One region of the uncultured Exiguobacterium sp. genome, then DNA from elsewhere that is predicted to be linked to it. Evidence: predicted binding sites of a transcription regulator. Region 1 holds the regulator's gene; each other region holds the start of a gene.
What was found. Region 1 encodes Rex, which represses fermentation and respiration genes when NADH is low (regulators of the CRP and FNR family bind a similar motif). Its sites were predicted from a motif close to TTGTGAAATATTTCACAA; they were not measured.

Region 1 (4,271 bases):
GATTCGCCGCGTTGCAAGCGGAACGTGATGTCTTTTGAGACAGCTTCTTCGTAACCGATCGCCAATTGATTGACTTGAAGAACGTCATTCCCACTCTGTTTTTCGATCGGGAAGGACAGGACCGTACTGCGTTCATCTCCATCTGGCCGATCGAGCCGGTCGACCTTCTCGAGTCGTTTTCGGACACTTTGTGCACGTTTCGTCGTCGTCGCCCGGGCGATGTTGCGTTGAATGAAGTCCTGCATCTTCGCGATCTCTTCTTGCTGCTGTTCGAACTGCTTCATTTCCTGATCGTACAAGGCCGCTTTTTGCTCCAAGTACTTTGTATAGTTCCCAGTGAACTTACGACAGACATTGCGAGAGAGCTCATAGACGACATTGACGACTTGGTCGAGGAAGTACCGGTCGTGCGAGACGATCAGGACGGCACCACGATAACCACCGAGGTAACTTTCGAGCCAAGCGAGTGTATCGATATCGAGGTGGTTCGTTGGCTCATCAAGAATAAGAAGCTCTGGTGCTTGCAGGAGCATCTTCGCTAAGGCGAGACGTGTCCGTTGACCACCGGATAACGTCTGGATCCGGCGCGAGTAATCGTCCGGATAAAAGCGCATGCCATGCAGGACAGAGCGGATATTCGCTTCAAACTGATAACCACCGGCTTCTGAGAAGTCGTGTTGTGCTTGGTCATATGTCTTCAAGAGACGATCGTAAGCGACCGGGTCGTTCAAGATATGATCCATGCCCATCTCGATTTCCATCCGGCGCAGTGTCCGTTCTTGTTCCTGTAAATGTTCGAAGACAGTCAGCATCTCGTTCCAGATCGTCTCATTCGATTCGAGACCACTGTCTTGTGCGAGATAACCGATTTTGACATCCTTGCCTTTCATGATGTCACCCGAGTCATGACTGAGTTCGCCAGCAATGATTTTGAGCAAAGTCGATTTACCGGCACCATTTCGTCCGACGAGCGCAATCCGGTCCCGCTCTTGTACTTCCAATTTGATATTTTCTAAAATCGGCTCGACGCCGAATGATTTCGAGAGTTGGTTGACTTGTAAGAGTATCATTTCCATCCATCCTTCCACCCTTTAGTCTATCACGAACAAAAGCGCGAGGTCCTGCGGAATATATTATTTGTGACTATATGTGAAGTGGTTTACAATCAAGAAGAGTAGAAAGCTTTTTGCAAAGATTTGGGTGCCACGATGGATGTGGCCGAAGGGGGAACTGCAGGATGAATGGACCAGACACAAAAATTCCACAAGCGACAGCAAAACGGTTGCCGCTATATTATCGCTTCATCCAAAGTTTATACAATTCAGGCAAGCTCCGCGTCTCTTCTGCTGAGTTAAGCGAGGCGGTGAAGGTTGATTCAGCAACGATTCGTCGCGATTTTTCCTACTTTGGGGCATTAGGGAAGAAGGGATATGGATATAACGTTCAACATCTGTTAACGTTTTTCCGCAAAACCTTGAATCAAGATGAGGTGACGAATGTTGCCTTAATTGGGGTCGGTCATCTCGGAACAGCGTTTGCAAATTATAACTTTTTAAAGAATAATAGTACTCGGATAGTCGTTGCGTTTGATGCGGACGAAGAGAAGGTCGGAACAACGACGCATGACGTTCCAATCTATCATGTTTCGGACATGAAAGAACAAATCGAAGCGAATCAGGTCGATGTCGCCATCTTGACGGTTCCATCCCAGTTCGCACAGTCAGTAGCGGATGAGTTAGTCGAGTATGGTGTGACAGGCATCCTGAACTTTACGCCTGCGCGGTTGAACGTGCCAGCGAGCGTCCGGGTCCATCACATCGATTTATCGATCGAGTTGCAGTCGTTAGTTTATTTCATGAAGCATTATTCGCAATCAGCTGAAGGAGTGAAATCATAATGGAAAACCTTATCCCGCTCACGCTAGGTATCGGACCTGCGAGTATCGGATTAATCGCTGTCGTCGCGTTGATCATCTTCGGACCGAAGAAGTTACCGGAATTCGGTCGTGCTGCCGGTCAGACATTGAAAGAGTTCAAAAATGCTACGAACGGCATCATGGACGACGATAAAAAGGACGAACCGAAAGAGAAGTGATTGAATCATGACGGTTGATCAAGAACAAAGCATGACGTCGCACCTGGACGAACTGCGTAAGCGGATCGTCTGGTCGCTCCTCATCGTCGTCGTCCTGTTCGCTGTCGCATTTCCGCTCGTCCGACCGCTCGTCCGTTTTTTACAAGCGGACTTAAAAGAGCTCGGTATCGGATTAAATGCCTTCAACGTCGCCGATCCTTTAATGTTGTATTTGAATCTTGCGTTCATTATCGCGCTGATTTTAGCGTCACCGTTCTGGATGTATCAGCTGTGGGCATTCGTCCGACCAGGGCTTTATGAAAAGGAACAAAAAGCAACACTGACGTATATTCCAGTCATCTTCTTTCTATTTTTGGCTGGTGTAGCCTTCTCGTATTTCTGGTTGCTTCCCTTCTTGCTCGAAGTCTCAACGGATCTCGGGAAAGAATTGGGGATCGAGCAAGTCATCGGAGTCGAAAACTATTTCAGTTTCCTCATCCGGTTGACGATGCCGTTCGGTCTTCTCTTCCAATTGCCGGTCGTGACGATGTTCCTGACACGTCTTGGTCTTGTGACGCCATATTTCATGCGAAAGAATCGGAAATATGCGTATTTCGCGTTGTTCGTCGTTGCGGCATTGATCGCACCACCAGACGTGACGTCACACTTGATGATCTCGGTGCCATTGTTCGTTCTCTATGAAATCAGTATCTTAATTTCTGCGCGAACGTACAAAAAGGTCTTGATCCTCGAGCAACAGGCAGAGCTTGAACGACAGGCGGATTTGATGCGTGAATTGAATAAATGAATCGTGAATTCCTTCCAGCCATTTCGGGAGGAATTCTTTTTTATGAAAGCGTTACGTTTATATTGATAAAGCAGTTAGCGATGCGTATACTAAAGATAATTCATGGGGGCTTAGCTCAGCTGGGAGAGCGTTTGGCTGGCAGCCAAAAGGTCGTCGGTTCGATCCCGATAGTCTCCACCAAATTCGTATATTTCAAACTCTTGAGAATTCAAGAGTTTTTTTGTTGTTCTCAAAATATGGAGATGTAATATAATGTGGCAATAAAAACAAATAATTATATAAAACAGACAGAACTGAATTGTTTATTTCCATCTATTTCATTAAACTAAATATACAGAATTTTCGTTTAAATGTTTTGTTGGTAACATCATTATAGTTTTTTAGAAAAGGGGAAAAGAAGCATGAAGAAGGAAATCGCACTCTTGGCAGCTGTCTTGATGACATCTTCCAACTTGGTCAGCGCTCAAGGAGCACTGTCCTCGCAAGACAAGTCAAGTGGTCAAAAGCCGCACGCCCTCTCACTTAAGAAAACAGGGCAGGAGAAGGTGTATAAGCAGTCTGACAAGGTCCGCGTCGTCATCGAGATGGAGCAAAAGCCAGCGATTCAAATCGCACAGGCGCAAAATAAGCGGTATAGCACATTGAGCAATGCCGAAAAAGAATCCATTAAGGAACGTCTCGTCACTGTTCAGAAATCAGTCAAGTCTGCTATCGCGAAACAAGCGATTCCGGTGACATATAAAGAAAGCTTTACGACAGTTTTGAACGGTTTTAGTGGAGAAGTAAAGTTCGGGGATATTCAAGATATTAAGAAGTTAGATGGGGTCAAGGATGTACATATCGCGCACGAATACGCACGACCAAAAGCTGATAAAGGCGCTAAGCCGGATATGTTATATAGCAAGGACATGGTCAATGCGAAAGAGACATGGCAGGATTACGGTTTCAAAGGGGAAGGAACGATCGTAGCGGTCATTGACACGGGAATTGACCCGTCGCATAAAGACATGGTTTTGAGCCCGGAAACGAAGGTGGATTTAACAGCTTCTAAAGTTGAGAGTGCCAAAGAAACAAAAGGCTTAAAAGGAAAGTATTTCACAGAAAAAGTCCCATACGGCTATAACTATGCCGATCACGATAGTGAAATCCGTGATTTAGGCGCAGGCGCATCGATGCACGGAATGCACGTTGCGGGTACGGTCGGTGCCAATGGAGACGAAGCAAATGGCGGGATCAAAGGTGTCGCGCCAGAAACACAGCTGCTTGCCATGAAGGTATTCGGAAATGATCCAGGCATGCCATCGACATTCAGTGATATTTACATCAAAGCGATCGATGATGCGATCGCACTCGGAGCCGATGTCATCAACATGAGTCTCGGTTCAACAGC
Region 2 (4,271 bases), 1.9 Mb from region 1:
GAATGACTCGATTCGATCCCCGGACCGAACAGTCCGTGCCGGACATCATGTCCTGCATGTACTGCTGCTGAGGCATCCGAGCTGTAGAACGGATAGATATCGACCTTATATGGAATACTATTACGTTGCGCCAAGCGTGTCAGTTGGTGACGAAGTGCCAAGTCATAAGGACCTGAACCATCTTTTGCACAAATTGAGACCGTGAATTCGTCCGAATGCTGACCATCCCCTAATGCTCCCATGTCGACCGCGATATATTCTGCGACTTCTTCCGAGAATCCAGCATTGCCACCGAATCCGACCTCTTCGTAATTTGAAATCAGTATCTGAACTGTGTGTGGAAGCTCGATTGTTTTCCATTCTTTGATTAATTCAAGCAATAAAGCGACAGATGCTTTATCATCCAGGTGGCGTGACTTCACGAAACCGGTTTCTGTATAGAGGAAACGTGGTTCAAACGTCACGATGTCTCCCACTTCAATCCCTGCGACTCGTGTCTCTTCCGCTGTCGTCGAACGGATGTCTAATCGCACTTCGATATTATCAGCGGAGCGTTCCGTCTTATTCGTCTCGCGTGACGTATGGACACTCGAATGATGGAAGACGATCGTTCCAGAAATCGTTTGACCATCCATCTTATGAATCAGACAGTTTTCTCCTTCGATGGCTGTCCACGCATACCCTCCCAATTGAGATAAACTGAGTCGTCCCGTCGGCAAAATCTCTTTTACCATCGCACCTAACGTATCGACGTGTGCCGTCAGTAATCGCGTTCGTGTTGAAGCACCCGGTAGTGTCGCTAGGATGGCGCCTTTCTCAAGCTTTCGATACGTGATTCCTTCTGCCACCAATCGCTTTTCTACATATGTAATCGCTTCTTTCGTCGAACCTGTCGGACTCGGAATCGAAACAAGCTCTTCAATCGTACGTATGACTTCTTTCATGTTCATTCGCTCCCTTTCAATCGGACTACGACGTACCATCCGCTTTGTTCTCATGATAACAAATATTCATTCATTGCCGGTACTGATATCCTACTAGTACCATACGAAAAAGCTGTAGCACTTTTCTGCTACAGCTTTTTCCACACCATCTGAAGAACTTAGACGTACTTCTTCATCCAAATATCATCACGATATGTGCCGTCTTCTAATTTTACGGAGTCTGGATCTTCTGCATACACTTCAAAACCAAGTGATTCATAGAGACTTTGTGCTGCTTCATTTCCCGATAACACAGCGAGGATGACCTGCTCGACATCTGGCAGTTTCTTTGCTTCGTCGATCAAGGCTTCCATCAAGGCGCGTCCAGTGCCCCCACGATATTCAGGTGATACGTATACTCCGGAAATCATCGCTTTATGCGATTCACGTGACAATTCATATGGTTTGACCTGACCAAACCCAAACAATGTATCACCGTCGAACATACCGAGCCAAACCTCATCGGAGTCGGGTTCTCCTTCTAGACCTTCTCGTACTTCGCGGAGCGGGGTTTGCTGTTCATCGTCAAACGAATGACCGAACGCATCTGGATGATTTTTCAATCCCTCAAGGCGTAGATTCCAGTATTGTTCTGCATCCTCTTTAGTTAATTTTCGAAAAGTATACATGACTGTCGGTTCTCTCCTTTTTTGGGTTTCATGACGTACAATCAAATGACGTAAAAACGCTTCTATCTCTTACTTAACCTTTTTCTAGTAAAATAAAACCTAGATTTTTTTCTCTTTTTATTTCACTCAAACACAGTAGTGATATTCGCTTCATCTTTTCTTTTCAAAAAAAAACTCAAGGATGGACACTACGATACAGGACCACCACTTGAGTTTCTTAACTCTCAATTTATGAGGTTTTCGTCACGATTCGCCCCGTTAACCTTGCAAGACAGGTTCGAGCGTTTGACGCAATACATCAGCAGAATGATGAAACTTCTTCATTTCTTCTTCCGTTAATGCAACTTCAATGATTTCCCGCACACCTTGACGATTGATGATCGCCGGTACTCCGATGTGAATGCCAGAAATCCCGTATTGTCCATCCACATGTGCCCCGACCGTCAACAAACAGTTCTCGTTCCCAAGGATAGCACGCACGATTCGAACAAGTCCAAGTCCGATCGCGTAGTAGGTTGCTCCTTTTCGTTCGATGATATGGTAGGCGGCATCTCGAACATTGATATAGATTTGATCGAGGTCTGCTTGAGAATAACGATCGTCCTCAGCAAGCAGCTCGTCAATCGTTTTTCCATAGATACGGCTATTGCTCCAGGCAGCGAATTCCGTATCTCCATGTTCTCCAAGAATGTAGGCATGGGCATTACGGGAATCGATGTGAAAGTATTCTCCGAGCATTTGACGTAGACGCGCTGTGTCGAGCACCGTTCCTGATCCAAATACACGTGATTTTGGAAGACCAGAATACTTCCAAGCCAGATGAGCCATGATATCGACCGGATTGGACGCCACGACGATGATGCCGTCAAAACCGGAATCCATGATTTGACGAATCATTTCTCTCATGATCAATGCATTCTTTGCGACGAGATCGAGTCTCGTCTCCCCAGGCTTTTGTGGCGCTCCCGCCGTGATGACGACGACCTCCGCTTCCCGGCAGTCCGCGTAGTCTCCAGCCCAGATCCGCATCGGTGAAGAGCTGAACGGGGTTCCATGGTTCAAGTCCATCGCTTCCCCTTCTGCTTTGGCTTTATTGACATCAATGATGACGAGTTCCTCACAAAGTCCAGCTGTTGACATCTGATAAGCAAAGCTTGAACCGACTGCACCGGCTCCAATTAGCGCCACTCGTGTTACTTTCGCATGTAATTCCATCTCGTTATGTCCACCCTTTCATTCGTTCTAAGAGTTTGTTAACTATATCACAAATAAATTGTAACATCTTTCACATTCTTTGTAACATGTGAAAATAATCACATTTGTCCATTTTGTGTCATCGATATCCTAACATAAGGAATTACATCGTTATACTTTCCACTTACCAGAATCGGATGATAATAAACCCAATTCCACTCGCTAGACCACTCGTCAAGACGTTCACAGCATCATTTCCAAGAAGTCGAATACCCGAGACGTAAATTGTCAGTTGTCCATGATGCTCTCGCTTTTCCGTACGTTCCCCGCAAACTGAACATTGATAAACACGTTGCCACATTGCTCCAAATAGCGTATCGAGTAGACTGCCGATGACTCCGATGCCTATTACAAGTAAGGTATCTGTCAAAGAAAGAGAGAAGATCCAATGTGCTGCTAAAGCAATAAACGCAGCCCCAGCAATTGTTCCTAGCGTTCCGATTAAAGACATCGCGCCGCTCGTTCCTGCTGGTACCCGTCGTAAAGTTTTCAGAGACCATGGATCACGACTTGAAAGTGGTCCGATTTCCGATGCCCATGTATCGGCATTCGATGCGGCGATGACAAATAAGAATAACAATAGGTACGCTTTATCCATCGTCATAGTGTAGGCTATGGCAGCGATGAATGCAACTCCACCATTCGCAAGAACTTGCCATCCATCACGTGCACCATCTTTTTCGACAATCGCATCCACGGATTTTTTTCTAGTACGTCCTATTTTCGATAAAAGACTTGAGCTACCAAAGAAGAGTAAGAGCACTACCAAACCGCTCCAGCCGAATCCAAATGAAACACCACTGCCGACGAGCATCGTAAAGACAGCTCCACTTGTCGTCAATAAACGGAAATGTCGTCCGGTCCAGGCAAGGAAGAGACAAAACAAAATCGCGATACTTAACATCGGATGACCTCTTGGTCCGTGACGATGAGATCAACTGGGATATCGAAGTCTTCCACTTCGAAATCTGAAAGGAGCTGTTCGGAAAAGGCAATGGATACTTTGCAACCTGTGTAGGTCACGAGTGCACGATCATAATAACCGCCCCCCCACCCTAATCGATAGCCATCTCGCCGATAGGCACGTCCCGGAACGAGACAAAATGCAGCTTGATCAAGTGTTGTGCGACGAGCCGAATCCATTGGTTCTGCGATCCCCATCTGATTATGCTGCAATTGATCTTCTGGTCTATATTCATAAAAGACCATCTCTTCTCCGACTACTTTCGGTATCAAGACCGTCTTGTCCTCTTGCCACGCTCGTTCAATCAACATTCTCGTATCGCATTCATTTCGAAACGCTAACGTGATTGCGACACAGGTAGCTTGTTGCCATTCGGGCAATAGCAAAACATGTTCATGGATTAACCGTTCCTTTTCAGCACGGTTGTCCATCACCTCTAGG
Region 3 (4,271 bases), on a different contig from region 1:
TTCGGTAACGTGAACACTTCTTCTGTCGGAAGATTCGCGATGAAATCAACACCATCTGCATTCGGACCACCGCCACCTAACCAAACATGACGTTCTGGTAATTCGATTGATAATTCTGTTCCTGGAGCTGTGTAGTGCAATGATTTGTATTTCTTCTCTGTCAGGAATTTTGCTTTTGAACGCAGATTTTGATCATGATCTGCCCATGCAGCGACCGGATCCGCTTGATCGGCACGTGTTGCCTTCAAAATAGCTGACCAGAGCTCTTCAACGGCATTCTCTGAATCAGGGAATACTTTCTTCGCCCAGCTTTCAGAAGGTGCTGCTACGACACACCAGCTGACATTGTCACTCATGACGAATTTCCGCCAATTGGCGAGAGCGACACCGGCTGCTTTATTCGCACGTGCGATTCGGCTCGAGTCAACGCCATTCAATAAATCTGGATCTTCACTGACGACCGATAAGAACGCTGTTTTTTCTTCTGCCAGTTGATCATAACGTGCTTTTAACCAATCCGGGAACGTATCAAACGACTCCTCCGGTGCATCGAAATAACGGATTTTCGTCATCTCATCATCTGACCATTGTACATATACTTGCGTAGCACCTACTTCATAGGCGACACGTGTGATTTCACGAACGAGCGGCAAATTTTCGATTCCTGCACGCACCTCGAGTTGTTGTCCTGGTTGTAGATTAATTCCTGTACGCACGGCTAAAGACGCGTATTGTTTTAATTCTGCTTGTGTCGGCATTATGTAATCCCCTTTCTTGTATCTTTATTTTCACGAAATAGTTGCAATTTTGCAAGAAATAAGGCGAAACTAGAAGGAGAATAGAAGGAGGCATTACCATGGAATTCACACCCGGAGATTTTAAATCGGCCTATACGTATTTCCACCGACAAGCACTCGACCTCGTTGGTGATGAAAAAGCACAGCAAGAGTTATTAGTTCGAGCAGAAATCGGGCTTGCGCACTTGACGCAAGATATCGCGTCTACCGAAAGCTCGGACATCGAACGTGAGGCAGAACTCGTCCTTTATTTTCAATTAAAACAACTGCTCGAAATGCTTCGTGCCCTCTATCAGAAAAAATTCGAGATGCACGCGGAGCAAGAACAATTACTATTGACGGCCGTCCTTTACTTCACGTCTCCTGTTGACGCCTTACCAGACGATAACGTCCTCGGGCTCTTCGATGACGCACAAATCGTCGAGACGATTTACGAAGAACTGGCTGCAGACGTCGATCGCTTTCAACATATGGAATGAATAAAAAAGAGCAGCTGTCGCGACAGCTGCTCTTTTTTATGCATTTTGTTTCGAAGCAATATGAACAGGTGTCGTGGATTGACGTGATTCATCTACTTCTAATTTTTCTTTATTCAGCCACGTATAGATCATTCCCATGAAGACTGCTCCACCAATGATGTTACCGGCTAAAGCTGGCAACAGGTTGTGCATGGCTCCGGCAAATGTGATCGTATCAGGGTGTGGCACGACTAACGCAATGGAGAACAAGGCCATATTGGCGATGACGTGATCAAATCCAGATGCGAAGAAGACTGCGACGAGTACCATCATCATCATGATCTGCGCCAACTCATTCTTCATGTTCTTTGGAATGAAAATCGCTAAACAGACCATCCAGTTACAAAAGATAGCTCGTGTGAAGATTTCCCACGTCGTATGGTGGATCTTCGTTTCTGAGACAGAAAATAACCAGTTGTTCATACCAAGCTCTTGGATGATTCCTGTTTGAGAAAAGAGTAGTGCAAACGCTAATCCTCCAAGTCCATTTCCGATCAGACAGATCAACCAGACCTTCATCGTATCCATCTTCGTCGTATAGCCACGCATCGTTGCCGTCGTAAAATACATCGTATTTCCTGTAAACAGTTCTGCACCGCCATAAACGATCAAAACGAGCGCCACTCCGAACGTCAGTCCACCAACAAGTGTCGCGACAGGTGATTCTGCCATATACAGCCCGTTAATTGCTTTTAAGGTAAAAATGATTGCAAATCCAATGAATATCCCCGCTAACATGGCACGAACTAAGTACTCGAGAGGACGCAGTTGTAGCATACGCGTCGACTTGATTGCTTTATTCCGTAATCCTTCTAATGCTTCTACCTCGTTCATCGTAGAAACCTCTCTTTCTTTTGTTCAACATTTCACAATGTTTGTTCATTTATTATGATACTTCCATCTTAAGAGATGTTCAAGCCTTGAATAGACCTGTTTTATCGTTTTCATAAAAGAACGAGATGTAAACGATATCATTGTGTCGAGATTGTGAAAAATGCCTTTTCTTGCTTTATACAACTAATTAGTTTGAATCAAAAGTCCGGATGCGAATCGTTTAAAAAACGTTTGTCGCCTTGATGCATCAAGTACATATCCATCAATGACGACACGATTAAAACGTTTAGAAGATGAAGTAGCTCGTTCGATATCGTTCGATGTATACGCATCGAATGCTTTCCGATCTATTTTAAAATCTGCACGTGAATACGGATCAGTATAGTGAATTTCAAGATCTGATAAATCAGGAATCGTTGAGAATAATACGAGTGTATGATGCATGAGAACTTTCGATAATCGAGCGTTAAAAAAATCCTGACCCACTCGTAACATACCAGTATCGGTTCCGATCCAAATACGTCGTTCCTTACCTGTGACATCATAGGCAAGTCGCAACGACTCCCCTTCGACCTCTACTTCTTTTAACTCCGATGAGAACGGGAGCTGTTCCGCTAATTGACGAACTGCTACCGTATTCATCATCGAAGCACCTACTTGTCTCGCTACGAGGTCTCCGTCATGCCAAACAGAAGGTCGATTTTCTTCATCTGATTGTTGGAAAAGACGACTTGCAAGCAGTATTCCTAAACATATACAACCAAGAATCAAGAATGTTTTCTTCATTTTCATCACCTTCCCAAAAAAACTCACCCTTTTTCATCTTTTTTTCATAAGAAGGGTTGAAATTTTATGCATATGAGCGTACTCTTGCAGGCAGATACTCACAGAAGGAGGAGCATGAGGTTACTCATCATATTGCCATGACTACTACGAAACACCCACAGAAAAAGAGAATTGAAAAAGTCAGTTTTTTAATCATCGGTACGTTACTCTATTCCCTTTATATCAGCTTATTGCTATCTCCAAACGATATCGGATCAGGTGGCATCATGGGAATTACGCTTGTCATCCAAGAACTCTTTCACACGCCAATTGGATTAACGCAATTGCTTTTAAACATTCCTCTCTTCCTTTTAGGTTTCCGTTTCCTGCGTAAACGATTTATGTTCTTATCTGGCATCATCGTCGTTGCCTCTTCTTTTTTAATCGATTGGATACCGACTCAAATCGTTCCAGAGTCTCTGAACGATCCACTTGTCGCTTCCATCTTTGCCGGTCTAGTCTCTGGTCTTGCGATGGCATTGATTTTCTTTGGTGGCGCTTCGACCGGTGGACTCGATATTCTTGGAAAGTTTTTCTTCGCCCGTTTTCATAATTGGCCATTGCCTCGTATATTCCTGATGCAAGATCTTGTCATCTATATTCTTGTCTGGTGGGTCTTTGATCTGAAACACGTTATGTATGCACTCATCATGAGCTTTGTTCGTGCTAAAGCCTTACAAACGGTCTACAGTTTCTATTCCGCTTCTAAACAATGTATCATCATTTGTGAGAAAGCAGATGAAATCAACGAAGTCATCACAAAAGAACTCGGTCGTGGTGTAACGATTCTTGATGCACGGGGAGGATACTCCAACCGAACGAAGAAAATGGTCTATGTCGTCGTTCAAAATAACGAAATCGTCCGTTTGCAAGAAATCGTCTCTTCTGTCGAACCGAATGCATTCGTTACTTTTTCCGAAATTCATACAGTTTTTGGAAATTACAAAGAACATTCGTATTCGTTTTGACATTAAGCGCAGCCAAGCTGTGCTTTTTCTTTTTTTATCTATATTATGACTGCTTCTCGTATGAGGTCATCTTTCCTGCTTTTTTAATTGAAGTAGATACTTTTTTATTCTTGATCCCTATTCAAAAAATAGATAGGCTTCACTTTTTTTACGATAGTAGTTAAGCTTATGACATGTCTATTTATCTAAAGGAATGATTGCATGCACTCACTATGGCGTCAGCGTGTTCTGCTGGTTCTCCTGATTAGTTTATTCGCCTCTATCCCGATCATTTACGCCTTGTCCGGTTACCGGACGATTGCTACGATGACCGCGCAAATGAAGAATCA

Region 2: the regulator Rex is predicted to act here: its motif matches at 2,914-2,931, upstream of ACHWTJ_RS11990 (L-lactate dehydrogenase).
Region 3: the regulator Rex is predicted to act here: its motif matches at 2,170-2,187, upstream of ACHWTJ_RS00765 (formate/nitrite transporter family protein).

The regions. Positions count from the first base shown of each region.
Region 1 covers NZ_CAXYJR010000005.1:8,538-12,808, forward strand. Annotated here, with positions in the region: gene ACHWTJ_RS01915 (ABC-F family ATP-binding cassette domain-containing protein) at 1-1,070, opposite strand, end outside; gene ACHWTJ_RS01920 (redox-sensing transcriptional repressor Rex) at 1,238-1,897, shown strand; gene ACHWTJ_RS01925 (twin-arginine translocase TatA/TatE family subunit) at 1,897-2,094, shown strand; gene tatC (twin-arginine translocase subunit TatC) at 2,102-2,881, shown strand; tRNA gene ACHWTJ_RS01935 (tRNA-Ala) at 2,986-3,061, shown strand; gene ACHWTJ_RS01940 (S8 family serine peptidase) at 3,283-4,271, shown strand, end outside.
Region 2 covers NZ_CAXYJR010000005.1:1,930,292-1,934,562, forward strand. Annotated here, with positions in the region: gene ACHWTJ_RS11980 (M42 family metallopeptidase) at 1-944, opposite strand, end outside; gene ACHWTJ_RS11985 (GNAT family N-acetyltransferase) at 1,103-1,612, opposite strand; gene ACHWTJ_RS11990 (L-lactate dehydrogenase) at 1,871-2,827, opposite strand; gene ACHWTJ_RS11995 (DUF92 domain-containing protein) at 2,991-3,770, opposite strand; gene ACHWTJ_RS12000 (5-formyltetrahydrofolate cyclo-ligase) at 3,764-4,271, opposite strand, start outside.
Region 3 covers NZ_CAXYJR010000002.1:106,841-111,111, reverse strand. Annotated here, with positions in the region: gene ACHWTJ_RS00775 (aminopeptidase) at 1-758, opposite strand, end outside; gene ACHWTJ_RS00770 (YkvA family protein) at 857-1,276, shown strand; gene ACHWTJ_RS00765 (formate/nitrite transporter family protein) at 1,313-2,149, opposite strand; gene ACHWTJ_RS00760 (hypothetical protein) at 2,333-2,935, opposite strand; gene ACHWTJ_RS00755 (YitT family protein) at 3,073-3,942, shown strand; gene ACHWTJ_RS00750 (hypothetical protein) at 4,144-4,271, shown strand, end outside.